2 regions of the Viridibacillus sp. FSL R5-0888 genome follow, and region 1 is predicted to be linked to the other one. Evidence: riboswitches for the same ligand, from Rfam matches in the RefSeq annotation. Region 1 holds a riboswitch; the other holds the start of a gene.
What was found. Region 1 has a riboswitch for lysine ahead of MKY02_RS21580 (transporter substrate-binding domain-containing protein). Riboswitches for the same ligand answer to the same signal wherever they lie in the genome.
Positions count from the first base shown of each region.

Region 2: it holds a riboswitch for lysine, as region 1 does, so the genes downstream of both, MKY02_RS20220 (amino acid permease) here and MKY02_RS21580 (transporter substrate-binding domain-containing protein) in region 1, are expected to answer to the same signal.

Region 1 is NZ_JBBPAU010000001.1:4,360,471-4,374,047, forward strand. Features, by position in the region: gene MKY02_RS21555 (FecCD family ABC transporter permease) at 1-256, shown strand, start outside; gene MKY02_RS21560 (YeiH family protein) at 424-1,434, opposite strand; gene MKY02_RS21565 (LysR family transcriptional regulator) at 1,547-2,437, shown strand; gene MKY02_RS21570 (amino acid ABC transporter ATP-binding protein) at 2,495-3,232, opposite strand; gene MKY02_RS21575 (amino acid ABC transporter permease) at 3,255-3,998, opposite strand; gene MKY02_RS21580 (transporter substrate-binding domain-containing protein) at 4,062-4,916, opposite strand; lysine riboswitch at 5,053-5,234, opposite strand; gene MKY02_RS21585 (hypothetical protein) at 5,354-6,802, opposite strand; gene MKY02_RS21590 (hypothetical protein) at 7,138-7,329, opposite strand; gene guaC (GMP reductase) at 7,860-8,843, shown strand; gene MKY02_RS21600 (LysR family transcriptional regulator) at 8,901-9,791, opposite strand; gene MKY02_RS21605 (coenzyme F420-0:L-glutamate ligase) at 9,917-11,107, shown strand; gene MKY02_RS21610 (methylated-DNA--[protein]-cysteine S-methyltransferase) at 11,209-11,712, opposite strand; gene MKY02_RS21615 (DNA-3-methyladenine glycosylase 2) at 11,705-12,613, opposite strand; gene MKY02_RS21620 (bifunctional transcriptional activator/DNA repair enzyme AdaA) at 12,626-13,153, opposite strand; partial or broken gene MKY02_RS21625 (isocitrate lyase/PEP mutase family protein) at 13,208-13,577, opposite strand, start outside.
Region 2 is NZ_JBBPAU010000001.1:4,093,225-4,098,877, reverse strand. Features, by position in the region: gene MKY02_RS20240 (M20 metallopeptidase family protein) at 1-703, shown strand, start outside; gene MKY02_RS20235 (VOC family protein) at 717-1,526, shown strand; gene MKY02_RS20230 (CynX/NimT family MFS transporter) at 1,708-2,925, opposite strand; gene MKY02_RS20225 (aminoglycoside 6-adenylyltransferase) at 3,073-3,939, shown strand; lysine riboswitch at 4,063-4,241, shown strand; gene MKY02_RS20220 (amino acid permease) at 4,349-5,653, shown strand, end outside.

The sequences.
Region 1 (13,577 bases):
AGCATTAGCTGCTTCTGCGGTTTCGGTCACCGGCGGAATTGCCTTCATTGGTCTTTTGTCACCTCATATTGCGAAAGCACTAGTAGGACCGAGAAATCAATTATTTATACCTGTGGCTATTTTAACAGGTGGTTGGCTATTACTACTTGCCGATACTATAGGGCGTAATATTATAAGCTTCAGTAGCATTCCAGCGGGTATTATCGTATCTCTAATTGGTGCACCGTACTTCATTTACCTATTGTTTAAAAAATAAACTAAAACCTCTCATTTATGAGAGGTTTTTTTCATTATTATATTAATACTTGTTCTTGCATCATTTTCAGCGGTTATATATTCAACACCACAATCATTTGCATTTTTATATAGTAAATCGACCACTTCTTTATTTTTGCCTGCAAATAATATAACTATTTTAGGGTATTAAAGCAAAATGAATATTAGGATCAACGCAAAAATAATTTGGAATAGACCAATACCACCTGCATATGCAGATAATTTCCATCCATGCTGTGTTAAATCTTTTATATTAACACTCATACCAATACCTGCAAGTGCCGTGATTTCCAAATAATTTCCAAAAACTTTGATTGGATGTGTAATTGCTGCTGGAAATAAAACAATACTATTGATTACACACAATAATAAAAACCCTGCTACATACCAAGGAACAATTGAACGTATGTTGAATTTTCCTTTAGTGGCTTCTTGAGCTTCTTGAGCCTCTTGATTTGCCATCTTTATACGTGTTAGAACAAACACGACTAATGCTAAGAAAATGATTCTGCTGATTTTAAAAATTTCTGCCTGATCTTTCACTGCCTCACCAACTATGCTCCCACTAGCAACTACTTGCCCTACGGATTGCAATGTCCCACCTATTAAAGCTGAAGACGGTAGAATATTATTATGAAAAACAGTACTTGTAATGACAGGCAAAAGAATCATCAAAACCGTACCTAGTAAATTAACAATTGTTATTGATACAGCCATATCTGATGTTTTTGCATTAATTGCTGGTGCTGTTGATGCAATAGCTGAAGAACCACAAACTGCATTACCACTCGCCATCAATAAGCGAAAGTCCTCACCAAAACTTAATTTTTTTCCCAACCAAATAACAAAAGCAATTGTCCCAGCCATTTGAATAAGAATAAAAGAGATACCCGTTAGCCCAATATTAAATAAAGAGTTAAATGTCAGCGTTGCACCCAATAAAATAATTGAATAGTATAGCAGATTACTTTCTGAAAACTTTATTCCTGGTCTTAACATCGAGTTCGACCCAAATTTTAAATTGCCAATCATAATACCTATTAAAATAGCAAATAACCCACTGCCTAAACTTGGAAAGAAACGTCCAAATACCATTCCAATAAAAGCGATCATAATACAAATTATCAATCCAGGTAGAACATTTATTATTTTCTTCATTTTGTAACCCCATTTATTTTTGTTTGTACCTAAACTTTACTGGAGAATTAATAATCAGTAAAATACAGATAAGTAATTATGACTATTAGTATTTCTAATAAGGGGGAATTTAATGTATTACGATGCTTTAAAGACATTCGTTGCTTTAGCGGATATAAAAAACTTCACGAAGACAGCTGAATACCTCCATATTTCTCAACCTAGCGTTAGTTTACACATAAAAAATTTAGAAACTGAATTTAATACACAGTTGTTTTTACGCTCACCTAAATCTCTAAAAATTACCCCCTCTGGTGAAATTCTCTATGATCGCGCTAAACAAATGTTAGCTATTTACGATCAGACCAAATCGGATATTCTAACACTTCAAAATGAAATTAAAGGAAAACTGCTAATTGGCGCAAGCTTTACCATTGGCGAATACGTACTACCTTCATTACTCGTTACTTTACAGCAAAAATATCCTGAACTTCATCTGGAGGTAATGATCGGAAATACGGATGAGGTTGTTGAAGCTGTTCAATTGCTGAAGATAGATATCGGCTTAATCGAAGGGCAAACAACCAATAAAGAGTTAATTATAGAACCCTTCATGGAAGACGAGTTATTGTTAGTCGCATCTCCTTCACATGTGCTTGCCCAAAAAGAAATCATAACGATTCAAGACTTACATAATCACACATGGCTAACTCGCGAAGAAGGCTCAGGTACACGTAATTACTTACTTCATGTACTAGAATCTAACAGTATCAATATTAAATCGCTAATCTCCATTAGCAGTAATCAAGGATTAAAAGAATTTATGACACAAGGAATTGACGGACTTACACTACTATCAAAGAGTGTCATTGAACATGAATTAAAAAGAGGGACACTCGCTGCTATCCGTTTAGAAGACCATATATTTAAGCGGAGTTTTTCCTATGTATATTCACCTATTATGGGAAGTAAAAAGAATACCTCTATGTTCATAAAAGAAATCAACAATAAGTGGCATATATAAAAAGCCGTTTCTTACATCAAACGAATGACGTAAAAACGGCTTTCTTATTCAATACCCCTATTGTTTAAACGTGCGTTTTAAAAATGACTTTGTACGTTCATTTTGCGGATGGTTAAAGATTTGCTCTGGTGAACCTTCTTCCACTATGACCCCTTTATCCATGAAAACAACACGATCTGAAACTTCTCTTGCAAATTCCATTTCATGTGTCACGATTAACATCGTAAGACCTGTACCTGCTAATTCCTTCATAACCTTTAGAACTTCTCCAACCATTTCTGGGTCGAGTGCAGATGTTGGTTCATCAAAAAGTAATACATCTGGTTCCATAGACAGCGCTCTAGCAATAGCTACACGTTGCTTTTGACCACCTGATAATTGGTGTGGCTTCGCATTGACATAACGATCTAAACCAACAACCTTCAAGTACTTCATAGCAACATTCTCAGCATCACTTTTAGAGCGTTTTAAAACCTTTGTTTGACCTACAATACAATTTGTTAATACATTAAGGTTATTAAACAAATTGAATGATTGGAATACCATACCTAGTTTTGTACGATAATTATTTATATTATGGTTGTTATCTAGAATATTGTCACCTTGATAAACAATCTGTCCTCCACTTGGTCTTTCTAATAAGTTAATACAACGTAGAAGCGTAGATTTCCCTGATCCTGAAGAGCCGATGACACAGACAACTTCCCCTTTGTTTACAGAGAAATCAATGTCTTTAAGAACTTCATGAGTGCCAAAGGATTTGCTTAGATGTTGTATCTCGATTACATTTTTCATAAGTCTATCTCCTTTGTCCGCATCATGCTTTTTTGCCTTCCATTTGTTCTAGATCATCAATCATTTGATAGTTTTGTGGACCATCTAATCGTTTTTCAAAGTAGTGTAGAATTTTCGTCACTACGAATGTCATGATTAAGTATAAAATACATGCTACAAAGAATGACTCGAAATATCTGAAATTATTCCCCGAAACAGATTTTGTTTGGAAGTATAGTTCTGTAACCCCAATTACATTCAATACTGATGTATCTTTAATATTCATAACAAATTGGTTACCTGTTGCAGGTAAAATATTCCTTAAAACTTGTGGTAATACTACATGAATCATAGTTTGCCAATGATTCATACCAATCGCTTGAGCTGCTTCAAATTGGCCCTTATCTACTGAGATAATACCGCCACGTACAATTTCAGCCATATACGCTCCTGTATTAATAGCAACGATAAAAATTGCTGCAAACGTGCGGTCCATATCTACACCAAATGCTTGGGCAGCACCATAGAAAACTACCATTGCCTGAACAATCATTGGTGTACCTCGGAAAAATCCTACGTATATCCCAAGAATTATATTTATTAGTTTTAATACAATTCTTTTTAATCCTCTTTCAGGTTTAGGAATCGTATTAATAATACCGATAAGTAATCCAATGATTGCACCGAAAACAGTACCAAGTGTTGCAATTAATAACGTCATCCATGCCCCGCGAAGGAACATTTCCCAGTTTTCTGTTGCTATACTTATAATCCAATCAATACTCATACTGTTCCTCCTTCAAAAGCAGTAATACCGACTGCTTCATATGCAGCCGGTATCCGTCATACATTATTTTGCAGCTGGTTGGTTTGCAATCGCTTTATCCATAATTTCTGTACGCTCTTCTTCAGAGATACCTTTTAAAACTTCATTAATTTTATCTTTTAATTCGCTATCTTTTTCAATACCTACAGCAATTGCTGTATCTTCTTCAGACGCTTTAAAGCCATCTGTGAATTCAACCATTACAAATTTATCATTTGCAGCTGAAGAACTAATACCTTCTGGACGTTCAGATACATAACCATCAATCACACCTGATTCAAGTGCTACACGCATTGCAGGGAAGTTATCCATTGCAGCTTGTTTTTTAACACCAGTAATTTGATCTATTACATCATAGTGTGTTGTATTTAATTGACCTGTAATTTTGGCACCACTAAAATCCTGGATTGATTTAGCTTTCTCGTATTTACTGCCCTTTTTAACAACCATTACATAATTAGATGTATAGTAGTTATCAGTGAAATCAATTGTCTTTTTACGCTTTTCAGTTGGAGACATACCCGCCATAATTGCATCAATTTTACCTGAAGTTAATGAAGGTACTAGACCGTCCCATTCTGTTTTGACGATTACTAGTTCTTTTCCTAAAGATTCTGCAACTCTTTTTGCAATCTCAACATCATAACCGCCAGCATATTCTGCGTTACCAGAGATTTTCACGCCGCCGTTTGAATCATCCTTTTGTGTCCAGTTAAACGGAGGGTATCCCGCTTCCATACCAATTGTGAATGTTTCTTTTTTTGTTTCCCCTTCAGTAGATGCACCTGATCCCGAACCTGCATCTTTAGTTCCACAACCAGCTAATAGTAAAATAGCAAGTAGTGTCATAGCAGAAAAAATTGCCCATGTTTTTTTCATATTATATTCTCCCCCTCTAAATAATATCCTTAATTTTCTTCAAAATACTAAAAAAGGCTATTGTACGTATAAAAAACGCGCCCTGAGATGAACTCAGGTCGCATTGTACAATAGCCTAAATCCTCTACTTATCCCTAAATGAGATAGCTCAACTCAACGAACTAGGACGTTCATTGAGACAGTCCTGCAGTTATTAACTACAGACCCAGCAAGTAACATCGAGTGTATTACAAACTTCGGCGACATCTCCTTCTCAATAGTTTCATAGTTTCTCAAGCTCCACTAAAGACTAATAGATATCGCGCCTCTACCTCACCCATTAACAAGTGAGGTTGTATTCAATTATCATTGTACACAGTCTACAGTAACGAACTTTCAGTGTCAACACACATTTTATAAAATACTCAGAATACTATCTTTTTTCTTACAACTAGTTTTTAGCCTCTAACAATATCTGACCCAGCGTACGTAACTTCACCTGTCGTAGCATTAATCTTATCAATTACACCATTTTCAGAAGGTGCATTAATAGAGTAATTTAAGCTGTATATTGTCATTTCATCATCTTCATCTATCTCTTCAAAACGTGAAAGTTTCATCTGCAAACTCTGTTTATATATAGTATCCGCTTCTTCTAATGTAATCATTGGTGTAGTATTCACACCTCGAATAGCCTCCATATTTAATGCGCTATACAAACATGAACGAATAATTCCTGTATGTATACCTACCTCAATTAGAACGGAGTATTTGTCTAATTTGTATCCCTGGAAAAATGGGATAAAAGTAAACATAGTTGTTGGTTCATCTTCATGTTCGTCTTCATGCTCGTCTTCATCATATTCATCCACATTGAAGAGATCATCATCCGAATCATCGTCAAATTCTTCTGTATCATCATTCAATACAGATTGTTCTTCAAGCATGTATTTATGGTGTATGTCACCCGCAATAATCTCTAAAAATTGCATTGCATTGTCTTTTAATTGCTCAAAAGGTAACTCAATCTTTGCTTCTGTATCCCATTCCACATTAGATTCATAGTTAGCGCCTGCATCATCAAAATGTAGTACTTCGATTACAGCTTCTGCATCTTCACCTTTTTCATCTAACTCTTCCGCAACATACCAATATAAATTACCCTCTTCTTCACGTAATACATATTGATCAGTTGCACCCAATAATTTTGGTAATGCCTTCGTCACTTGGACAGGTGTAACAGCAAATTGTTCAAGCTGTGATTCACTGAACAACTGACTTGCTTTTTGAACTTCCCCATCAACAGTAACACCTATATAATCTCGAATTGGTTGATAAACCAATTCAAATTCTCCTTGCTCTTCATTTTCTTCGATTCCTAATTCCACTAATGTCTCTTTACATAAAATTTCTCTAGCTTCATCTTCTGTTACTTCCACTTTTGGATATGTAAGTTGATAATATTCTTGGAATATTGTAGCCGCTGTAATAGTGCCATATGAATTAATCTCTATAACTGCACCAGAATTAGGTAAAGGGAGTTTTAATTTTTTATCGATAGCTTCATAAACTACTAAATATTCTCCTTCGCCAATTTCAGAGAAATTACTAAATTGTATTACTTCACGGCCGAAATCCTTCACAAAGGACTCTGTAATATGTAAAATTTCATCCATCTCAAGTTCTTCTAGATTTTCTAACTCAACATTGTTGTTTTCTACTAATTTATCAAAATCGATGTTGATGTTTGTCAACTCTTTATCGTCAGTCACTTCAATATAACCGTAATTGACATCATTTCTTGCATCCAGGACTTCAATACTATCTTCCATTGTTTCATCTTCATTGATTACAATCGGAGGCAGTCCAATTAAATACTTCTTCAATTTCATTTCTATCTCTATCATACGATGCTCCCTTTCAAGAAATGTATTATTGTTACTATAATATTAACTTCTTAAACAGTGAATTACTATCAAATAGGACATAATAAAAAAAATAATCTACAAATAACGTCATATTTCTAATTTAACAGAAAAAATCCAAAAAAAAAGAAAAAAGACCTGCCTTACGCAAGCCTTTTTCCCTGTCATTATCCAATTAAAACTAAATTAGCCCTTAAATATATTCTGTATGATACAACTCTACAATAAGCAGATATTCCTACACAAGTTATATTAAATTTATTGTTTTAGTCTTTTTTTACGTCATTGATACTCAAATATATATCTAAAAAATGCTCTTAGTATTTTGGATCATCTAACGCTTGATAATCTTGTTGATATTTACCGCCATCAGCAACTTCTGCATGATATAAAGCTTTCAGGGCATAATTTTTTTCAAGATCCAAAGACTTTTTCAACTCTTTAAATTTTGTATGCAATTCTTTGTTTTCATTTATTAATTGTTGCATTTGTGATTTAATGTATTTCAAAGATTTTCATCTCCTTTCAGATGGTTAATCTATTTAATCAGTATACCACTAATCGTAATGCTTTTTAATGTCCATAATTTGCTTAAATTAAAGCAATAATAGTAATTCAAAGAACAGAAATAATTATAATATGAAGTGGACCGATTTTTTTAAAATAACTACCAGCGATGAAACGAAACCAATACAACATACGATATTGCTAAAAGATTTTTAATTAAAATGAATATAAACAGCGATTTACAACTACTCTCTAAAACTTCAAGGTATATTTCAACAAGATCTCCTAATGCTACTCTTAATAAACTTCATTTTTTGAAATTAAAGACTTCTCTCCCTTAAGAATCTCTTACATCAAACTCTGTATTTTAAACTTCCCTATAAGATTTTTTATGATTATTACTTGAATATCTACAGAATAAGATGAAAACGCTTATTATCTTTTGACATAAGACCAAAAATGATGTAAATTACTAAAAGACGAACATTTTATTTATAAGGATAATAATTATTCGGTTTTAGGAGTGTGTTTTATGGAAAATGTATTTGATTACGAAGATATTCAATTGGTTCCTGCAAAATGTATAGTAAATAGTAGATCTGAATGTGACACATCTGTTACTTTAGGTGAACATACATTTAAATTGCCTGTCGTACCTGCAAATATGCAAACAATTATTGACGAAAAAGTAGCCATTCAATTAGCTGAAGATGGATATTTCTATATAATGCATCGTTTTGAACCAGGAAAACGTGCAGATTTCACTAAAGATATGCAAGCTCGCGGATTAATCGCTTCAATTAGCGTTGGAGTAAAAGAAGAAGAGTATGCCTTCATCGAACAATTGGCAGCAGATAAGATTGTTCCTGATTTCATCACAATCGATATTGCACACGGTCATTCAAATGCTGTAATCAATATGATTCAACATATTAAAAAACATTTACCTACTAGCTTTGTAATCGCTGGTAACGTTGGTACACCAGAAGCTGTAAGAGAATTAGAAAACGCTGGCGCTGATGCTACTAAAGTGGGTATTGGACCAGGTAAAGTATGTATAACAAAAATTAAAACTGGCTTTGGTACAGGTGGCTGGCAATTAGCTGCTCTACGCTGGTGTGCAAAAGCTGCTACTAAACCGATTATTGCAGACGGAGGTATCCGTACTAATGGCGATATCGCTAAATCTGTACGCTTCGGTGCTTCAATGGTCATGATTGGTTCATTATTTGCTGGACACGAAGAATCTCCAGGTAAGACTATTGAAAAAGACGGTAAACTTCTTAAAGAATATTTTGGTTCAGCTTCAGAATTCCAAAAAGGTGAGAAGAAAAACGTTGAAGGTAAAAAACTGTATGTTGAACATAAAGGCTCTCTAAAAGATACCCTTACTGAAATGCAACAAGACCTTCAATCATCTATCTCTTATGCTGGCGGCAAAAAACTTGACGCTATCCGTACAGTAGATTACGTTGTCGTTAAAAACTCTATCTTTAATGGTGATAAAACGTACTAAGAACTTGTAAAACATTAAAAACCGCCAAAAAATTTCTTGGCGGTTTTTTTCAATTATCTATATTTGATTACTTTCTACAATTTCAACAAATTTTGTTGAAGCTGGCGATAGAGGAACACTTTTTAAAAAGCATACGCCTATACTCCTTTTTGGGATTTCTTCCATTAAAGGCACTTCATATAAAATTCCTTTATTTAAATAATCTTTGGAAAATTCCTTTGTTACACAAGCTATCCCCAAATTTATTTTTGCAAACTCTAATAATAAATCATGTGAACCCAGTTCAAATTCTGGTGAAATCTTAACACCCTTTGTCATAAGATAATCATCTACATATTTCCTCGAGACAGATTGTTGCTCAAGTAATATTAGTGGCAAATCTACTATTGAAGCAAAGCTAAGTGGCTCCGTAATTGTCTTCATGTATTGTTCTCCACAAACGAATATATCTTGAACATCAATACAAGGTTTAAGCTCTAATGTTGGATCATCAATAGGGAAATTACAGAAGGCAATATCAACTTCTCCCGATTTCAATACTGCACAAAGCTCCATTGTTGTACCATTCATTATTTTAAATTTAATATTTGGGTGCTGATTATGAAAAGCTTCTAAAAAAGGAAGTAAAAAATACTTTGAAATTGTATCGCCCACACCTATTTTCAATTCACCTGTAGTTAAATCTTTAAATTCTAAAAGCTTTTCTTCTCCGACATGAAGTAAGTTAATTGCTGAATTTGCATATTCGAATAATAAGCTACCTTCATACGTTAAAGAAACCCCTTTAGGTGTTCTATTAAATAGGCGGATATCTAGTTCATTTTCTAATTGTTTAATCGCCTGACTAACAGCTGGTTGTGTCATATACAGATCATTTGCGGCTTTTGAAAAACTTGAGCTTTTCCCCACTTTACAAAACACTTTATATAAATCTAATTTACTTACCATATAACCTCACCTTATACCTATCATTTGATATATTAATTTTACTTATACCATTATTGTGAGGTATATTACAAGTTGTGAGTTTTAAAAAATAATAGTAAACAATATAGCAATGAGGAGCGATTATTTTGGAAAGAGTAGTTGGAACAGTTGTACGAGGTCTTCGTGGCCCAATCATCAATCAAGGCGATAGCATTGAAGATATCGTTGTAGAAAGTGTATTAAAAGCATCAGAAGTTGAGGGCTTTAATATTCAAGATAAAGATATCGTAACAGTAACAGAATCAATCGTTGCCCGTGCTCAAGGTAACTATGCTACAATCGATCACATCGCAAAAGATGTTAGTGCGAAATTCGGAGATGACACTGTAGGCGTTATTTTCCCTATCTTAAGCCGTAACCGCTTTGCTATCTGTCTTCGTGGTATTGCAAAAGGCGTTAAAAAAGTTGTTTTAATGCTTAGCTACCCTTCAGATGAAGTAGGTAATCACTTAGTTGACCTTGATACACTTGATGAAAAAGGCGTTAACCCATGGACAGACGTTTTAACTGAAAAACAATTCCGCGAATTATTCGGACATAACAAACACACTTTCACTGGCGTTGATTATATCGATTACTACAAATCACTAGTCGAAGAATACGGTGTTGAATGTGAAGTTATCTTCTCGAACAATCCAAAAACAATTTTAGAATATACTAAGAGTGTATTAACTTGCGATATCCATACAAGATTTAGAACAAAAAGAATTTTAGAAGCTAACGGTGGAGAAAAAATCTACAGCCTAGATAACATCCTAGCTGAATCAATTGATGGTAGTGGTTTCAACGAAAGTTACGGTCTACTAGGATCAAATAAATCAACAGAAAATAGCGTGAAGCTTTTCCCACGTAATTGCCAACCTGTTGTAGATAAAATTCAACAAATGCTGAAAGAAAAAACAGGCAAAAATGTTGAAGTTATGATTTATGGTGATGGCGCATTCAAAGATCCAGTAGGTAAAATTTGGGAGCTTGCTGATCCAGTTGTATCACCTGCTTACACAGCTGGTCTTAATGGCACACCTAATGAAATCAAATTAAAATATCTTGCTGATAATAACTTTGCTGATTTAAGAGGCGAAGAACTTCAAAAAGCTATCTCTGAATACATTGATAATAAAGGAACTGACCTTGTAGGCGCTATGGAAGCACAAGGTACTACACCTCGCCAACTAACTGACCTAATCGGTTCTTTATCTGATTTAACATCAGGCAGTGGTGACAAAGGTACTCCAATGATCTTTATCCAAGGTTACTTTGATAACTATACTAAATAAGATTTAAAGATGATGGGTGAGGCTGTAAGAACTTTAATCAGCACTCTTATCAAAAAAGAGAGAATAGGCAATTGTCTATTCTCTCTTTTTATTTTATCAATCTATTTTCCATAACCTTTCGTAATTCCTTTACAACTAGTTTTTTCATGCTGAAGTAGCCATTCCTTTCTCCACACGCCCCCTGCATAACCTGTTAATTTTCCGTTTGAACCAATAATTCGATGACAAGGTATAACAATACTTAATTTATTTTTTCCATTTGCATTTCCTACTGCTCTAATGGCCTTCTCATTTCCAATTGAAACGGCAATATCTTTATACGCCACTGTTTTTCCGTATGGAATACTTGTTAAGGCGTTCCACACAATTTTTTGAAAGTCTGTCCCTTCATATTTAATAGGAAAAGTAAATTCACGACGCTCCCCTTTAAAATATTCATCAAGTTGAGTATAGCAATTTTCTAAAATAATTGGCGTTTCGTCTTGCTTATTATTTACGGCTCTGTCCTGTTCAGAAAACATAATAGAGCTAATTGCTTCATCTGTACCTGTTATTTCTATCACTCCAATTGGAGATTCATAATCTAATTTATATAACTTACTCATATAAAGACCTCCATAGATAAAAGGTTGCGTATGCTTGCAGCCCTGCCCAATTTGCTGATAGCTCTTTGATTTCATCTATTGTTGGCTTACGCCCTAGGCCTAAATGGATTTTCAGCGCGTTGTGGAGACCGACATCCGTTATTGGAAAGGCAGATGGATGATGTAAGCATTTCATCATCACATAGTCAGCCGACCAAGCCCCTATTCCTCTAATCTTCATTAACGACTTTTGAATTTGTTGATAGTCCTGATACCCAAGTATCAATTCCTTTGTTAATATACCCTTTGTCATTATCTTAGCTACATCAATTACATACTCGGCCTTTCTAACAGAAAATTGCAGTTCCCTTAAATCATCCACAGTTATAGTTGCAATCTTTTCATAGGTCGGGAATAGCCAAAAGGTATCACCCATAAAGGTAAGACTTTCACCAAAGGTCTCAACAAAGCGTTTTTTTATTATGTAAGCAAAAGTTAAATTTATTTGCTGTCCAATAATTGCCCAGGATAGTGCTTCAAATAAATCTGGAATACACATAATCCTTAAACCATAATATTTCTGAACAAAAATCTGTAACACCTTGTCCTGCTTTGCTGCATCATAAAACACACGAAGATCTGTCTCCAAATCAAACCATTCCCATATATAAGATGCCACTTCCTCACGGATTCCTTTCGAGGGCGGAGTAATAGGAAATTCGACAAGAATTATATTTTGAATGCATCCAATTTTACATAAAACTAATTCTTGATTTATTTTTATTAGTTTATATAAATATCCATCTCTTATTTGATGCAATACTTCTTGCTTAGACCTATTTAAGAACAATAAACACTCTTCGAAATTGAATTCTTCAGGTGGATAAATTTCTATATATGATTGGTGATTAATCCAATTCATTTCCACAACTCCTTACCCTTCAAGGCTTCGATATTCACTAGGGGAACAATTCGTTAAACGACGAAATGACTTATAAAAATTGGACGAGCTTTGAAATCCAACTTCATAGCAAATCTCAAGATTCGTGTGACTTGTACTTTTAAGAAGATGCGTTGCCTTATCGATTCGTATTTTTTCTAAATAAGTACGCGGAGTTTCTGAAGTTTCCTGTTTAAATAGACGGTCAAGATGATACGGGCTTATACCGACATGATCAGCAATATCCTGCAATGATATCTTTTGTTTATAGTGATTGACCAAAAAGGTAGTTACAATTCTTACAAGTCCGGTGTGTGGTGAATGCTCAACTTCTGGCTGACATCTCTTACAAGCACGGAATCCGGATTTTTCAACCTCATTGATGTCATAGTAGAACTCTACATTTATTTTTTTAGGCTTCCTTGATTTACAAGAAGGACGGCAATAGATTTTTGTTGTTTTTACTGCGGTAAAAAAAAGCCCATCGTATGTTCGATCACATGCAATAATCTTTTCCCACATTTCTTCAAAAGAAAAATTTAAATTTTTCACCTTTTATTTCACCGCCCTTTCGGATTAATCTTCATATAAAAGTGAAGTATCCTTTAACTCCAGCATTTGTGTCGCATTTTTTTCTAAAAAGGCAATTACTTTATCCGATAAAGCATTTCCAAAACTAAAACGTCTCACGCCTATATCCTTCAGCTAATTACAATTTGTTAAACCAGGTAAAGATAATATATTTAGTGGGGCGTCAATATGAATAACTATTTCTTTAATTTCATCTTCTTTAGTTAAACCTGGGACAAATATTCCGCTAGCCCCACTTTCTACGTACGCTTGTGTTCGATTAATCGTTTCCAAAAGTGGATTTCCCATTTGTAAATAAGTATCTGTTCTAGCATTGATATAAAAGTCTTTAAAACCATTTTGATTTAGAGCTGTT
Region 2 (5,653 bases), 270 kb from region 1:
TTATGTATTTGGTGCGCATTTAGACTCGGGTTCGCCAGTTGGAAAGGTATCTGTTGGGGATGGTTTCAAAATGGCTGCAGTTGATAAATTCACAATTAAAATCCAAGGACTAGGAGGGCATGGTGCGAAACCACAGCAATCCATCGATTCGATTATAGTGGGTAGTGAAATCGTTGGAGCGTTGCAAAAAATTGTCAGTCGTCGCTTAAATCCATTTGATGCAGCGGTGGTGACAGTTGGTGTATTCCACGCTGGAAGTGCCTTTAATATCATTGCAGATTCGGCAATTATTGAAGGAACGGTCCGGACGATGACAGAGGATGTTCGGAGTAAGGTAAAAGAAGAAATCTACTCAATTGTCAAAGGAGTAACGGAATCAGCACATGCCACATGTGAAATCGATTATTTGCATGGCTACCCAGCCCTTTACAATCATCCAACTGAAACAGAGCTTGTGAAAGAATTATTTGAAGCAGAATTCGGTACAGAATCTGTGATTGATTTTGAACCGTCAATGGGTGGGGAGGATTTCGCGTACTTTTTAAATGAAAAGCCAGGTACTTATTTTAAAGCAGGTTCACGAAATGACGACGAACGCACTCATTTTGCACATCATCATCCAAAATTTGATTTTGATGAAAGAGCGTTATTAACTATAGAGAAATCATTTGTGAAAATCGTTTCACATTATTTATTTAAATAAGGGGGACTGGAACATGACATTATCTTTTGATCACTTAGTACATTTTGTGGATGAGCCAAAAGAAGTAATTAAGCCATTACAAAATCAAGGAATTTACGCTGTTGAAGGTGGCGTTCATGAAGGGCGCGGAACGTACAATGCACTTAGTTACTTTGATCTAAGTTATATAGAGTACCTTGGTACATACGACAGAGAATTAGTAGCAGGGGCAAAACATTTACATCACAGCCTTATTGAAACAGTAGTAAATAATAAATTCAAAGAAGGTTTCGTAAGATTTGCAGCTCGTACAACGGATATTGAAGGTATAGCAGAGCGTTTGAAAGAGCAAGGTTTATCAGTAAATGGGCCAGTACCAATGAACAGAAAACGACCAGATGGCAGTATTATTAGCTGGCAGTTACTTTATGCTGGTGAAGGAAATGACTCTCTTCAATTACCATTTATTATTCAATGGGACGATAATGACGATGCCCGTAGACAGGAACAAATTGAAAAAGGTGTCATTGGAAATCAACCAGAAAAGTTAGAATTTGCAGGTGTTACTTTTGCTGTAATAGATGCTGAAAAAACTGCTGAAAAATGGTCTCGTTATTTAGGGTTAGAGGTTGCAGAAGCATATGTCGATCCAGAGTTGAATGCTATTGTACAGGTTCTTACATTAGCTGGAGGGGACTTATACTTTGCTAGTCCTATTGGAGATGGAATTGTTGCAAAAGTATTAGCAGAACAAGGCGAATTTCCATTCCAAGTTAATTTTTCAGGTTCTAAAGAACCTGGCACAATTGGATTATTTAACGGTCGCTATCATTTTGAGAAGTAATTTATAGCAATATTATAATTGTGTGACATAAAGTGGAGGGGAAATAGTAAGCCAGCAATTATAAAGACAATAAAAATTAAAAGCTATTAGGTAGTGGTTAAACTACCTAATAGCTTTTTTATGTGGATAACTTGCGCCTAGTAATATAAAAACCCTAACCATTATAAGCTCGGATTCAACTCTATTTTTCAGGGGTAACATAACCTTCTTTTGCAGCATGCATACTAACAGTTACTAATAGCAGAACTGTAAAGATGAATAGAATGATAGCTGTTGTCCAGCTATTGGTAATATCGTGAACATAGCCAAATAGTACAGGACCGATAGCAGCTAATAAATAACCAAGTGATTGAGCAGTACCAGATAATTCTGCCGCTTCATGAGCAGTACGCGTGCGCAGTGAAAAATACATCATAGCTAAACTAAATGATGCACCACCTGCAAGTCCAAGTAAAATCATCCATAACACTGTTAAAGAGGTCCATCCAGCTAAAATACCTCCGAATCCTACTAGATAAAGAACGCCGAAAACAATAACAAGTGGGCGTTGATCTTTTCTACGGCCAGCAATAATGGGAATCATAAATGTTGCAGGTAATTGCGAGAACTGCATAAAGGAGAACATCCACCCAGCTGTATTAGCACTCATACCTTGTGATTGCAACATTTCAGGAATCCAAGCCGCAGTTGTATAGAAAATAAGAGATTGGAAGCCCATTGCTAATGTAACTGTCCAAGTTAGAGGTGATTTCCAAAGTGGGATGTGTTCTTTATTAGTTTCAGAGCCAATATTAGATTCAGACTTAGATTTACGAATTTGTGGGAGCCAAACAATAATAGCGATTATTGCTAAAATGAACCAGATACCTAACGCAATTCTCCAGCCGAGTTCTCCGCTAGCAAGTGGATAGCTAATACCAGCTGCTAAACTTGCAGATAGATTCATCGAAACAGTGAAAATTCCTGTTAGTAACCCAACTTGTAAAGGGAATTTTAATTTAATCAAACTTGGTAACAGTACATTTCCAAAAGCAATTGCTACACCGATTAGAGAAGTACCTAATAACAGTGTGGATGTGGTACCTAATGATCGAGTAAGAATCCCTACAGCAAGTAATGCTGTTGAGAATAGTAAAGTACGTTCTATGCCAAAGCGCTTTGAAAATTTTGGCGCTAATGGTGAAATAGCAGCAAAAGCAAGCAAAGGGATCGTTGTGATAAATCCTGCTAATACATTTGAAATATGAAGACCATCACGAATGAATGAGATAATTGGACCTACAGAAGTTAAAGGAGCACGTAATGTAGAAGCAATGAAAATAATCCCAATTACAAGTAGCCAAACTTTACGATTCCATTTTAGCTTGTTGCCATTTTGAACAGCTTTATTTGTTGCCAATTGTAACTCCTCCTATTATATATATTTATAAATCTTATAATATTTTAAACCTACTAATTGACAAAGGTTAATTATATCAAAGAAAATTGATAATTATAATAAGATGGCTCAAAATAAAATCACCAATTTAATACGGGGGTATTGATGATGAGAACAGCGCAGCAAATGATGGATTTAATCCTAGATATAGCGAAAAATGATGATCGCGTACGCGCGGTTTGTATGAATGGTTCAAGAACAAATATGAATGTGAAAAAGGATCCCTTTCAAGATTTTGATATCGTTTATATTGTGACGGATATCAAATCATTTACTAACACCCCTTATTGGGTAAATATTTTTGGAGAGAGAATCATTATGCAAACGCCAGAAGATATGGTGTTGTTTCCTCCTGAACTTGGTGGGCGCTATACATACTTGATGCAATTTTCGGATGGAAACCGAATTGATTTGATGCTTATCCCTGTCGAAGAACAAGAAGAATATTGTAAGGAAGATAGTTTAACCACAATCTTGTTAGATAAAGATGGGTCACTTCCTAAACTCCCTTCACCAACGGATGTGAATTATTGGGTGCAATGCCCGACAGAAGAACATTATAAGGATTGTTGTAATGAATTTTGGTGGGTTTCTACATATATTGCGAAAGGTTTATGGAGAAAAGAAATGCTCTATGCACAAGCACATTTTAATAATACGCGTGAAATGCTGATTCAAATGCTTTCTTGGCAAGTCGGAGTGCAAACAGACTTTTCTAAAAGCGTTGGTAAAAATGGCAAGGACCTAGAGTACCTGTTACCAAAAAAGGTGTGGGAGCAGTTACTCGCAACATATAATAATGCTAGCTATGATTCAGCATGGCAAGCACTATTTACTATGTGTGATTTATTCCAAAATACAGCAACAAATGTTGCTAGCATGCTTTCATTCCAAGGTTATGGAGAAAGTGTGATAGTGCTCAATTACTTAAAACATATTCAAACGCTACCGAGTGATGCAAAAGTTATATTCTGAAGTCTTAACAAAAATTAACTTAAATTGTTCTAATATTCAAGATAATTTACATCTTGAATATAGAACACTCTTGTATTATAATGGGGACATATTAAATTAATATATTGCAATGCCTCATCCATTCGATGAGGTAGAGGTCGCGGTATTAAAAAGTAAAATGGATGAGACGAAAAGCGTCGGGGATTCTATTTGAAAGGGAATATCGCCGAAGTGATTATAAGCTTTTTCTTATAATCATTGGGGCTGTTGCCGAAAGGTGCAGAACTGTCACGTCTTAGCAGGCGTGTTGAGCTATCTTTATCAAGGTTGATGGGCATATTTCGATACCATCGCATATTCCTTGTGATGGTATTTTTTATGACATCAAGTTAACCTTCTTGCAATGAAAAATGGAAAGAGGAGATTCTTAATGAGTAATAAAAATAATGGCCAAAGCGTAGAAACGCAAGGTCTTAATAGAGGATTGAAAAGTCGTCACGTGACGATGATTTCACTTGGAGGAACAATCGGTACAGGGCTGTTCTTAGCAAGTGGTGGAGCTATCCACGAAGCGGGTCCAGGTGGAGCGTTATTAGCATATTCTTTAATTGGTATTATGGTGTTCTTTTTAATGACAAGTTTAGGGGAAATGGCAGCATTTATGCCTGTATCAGGTTCATTTAGTACTTACGCATCTAAATTCGTTGACCCAGCGCTTGGCTTTGCTCTTGGTTGGAACTACTGGTATAACTGGGCAATTACGATCGCAGCAGAAATTGCAGCGGTATCATTAATTATGAAATTTTGGTTCCCAGACGTATCATCATTTGTCTGGACAGCAGGATTTTTAGTAATCATCTTCACTTTGAATGTCTTATCGATTAAAAGCTTTGGTGAAAGTGAATATTGGTTTTCACTAATTAAAGTCGTTACAATTGTTGTCTTTATCATCGTTAGTTTCTTGATGGTATTTGGTTTGATGGGTGGACAAGACCCAGTTGGATTCAAAAATTTCTTCATTGAAGATGGTCCATTCCATGGTGGTTTCTTCGCAATGTTCGGTATTTTCTTAGCAGCAGGTTTCTCATTCCAAGGAACTGAGCTACTTGGGATTACTGCGGGTGAAACAGATGATCCAGGAAAAAATATTCCGAAAGCTGTTCGTCAAGTTTTCTGGCGTATCCTTTTATTCTACATTTTAGCAATTTTAGCGATTGGCTTATTAATTCCATTTACTGATGAACGTTTAGCTAGTAGTGATATTACAGTTAGTCCGTTCACATTAGTATTTGAAAATGCAGGTATCGCGTTTGCAGCTTCAGTTATGAATGCGATCATTTTAACGGCGATATTATCTTCAGGAAACTCTGGTTTATATGCATCTTCACGTATGCTTTGGGAGCTTGCTAAAGACGGTAAAGCACCAAAAATGTTTACCAAACTAAACAAACGCGGTATTCCGATGGCAGCACTAGTAGCAACTTGTTTAGTTGCTTGTGTATCATTCATTGCATCATTCTTCGGTGATGGTGTTGTCTATATTTGGTTGCTAAATGCCTCAGGTATGTGTGGGTTTGTGGCTTGGCTAGGGATCGCAGTAAGTCATTACCGATTCCGTAAAGCATATATCATACAAGGTCGCGATTTAAACGAATTACCTTATAAAGCAAAATGGTTCCCGTTCGGTCCGATTTTTGCCTTTGTACTTTGTGCAATTGTTGTTGTTGGTCAAAAC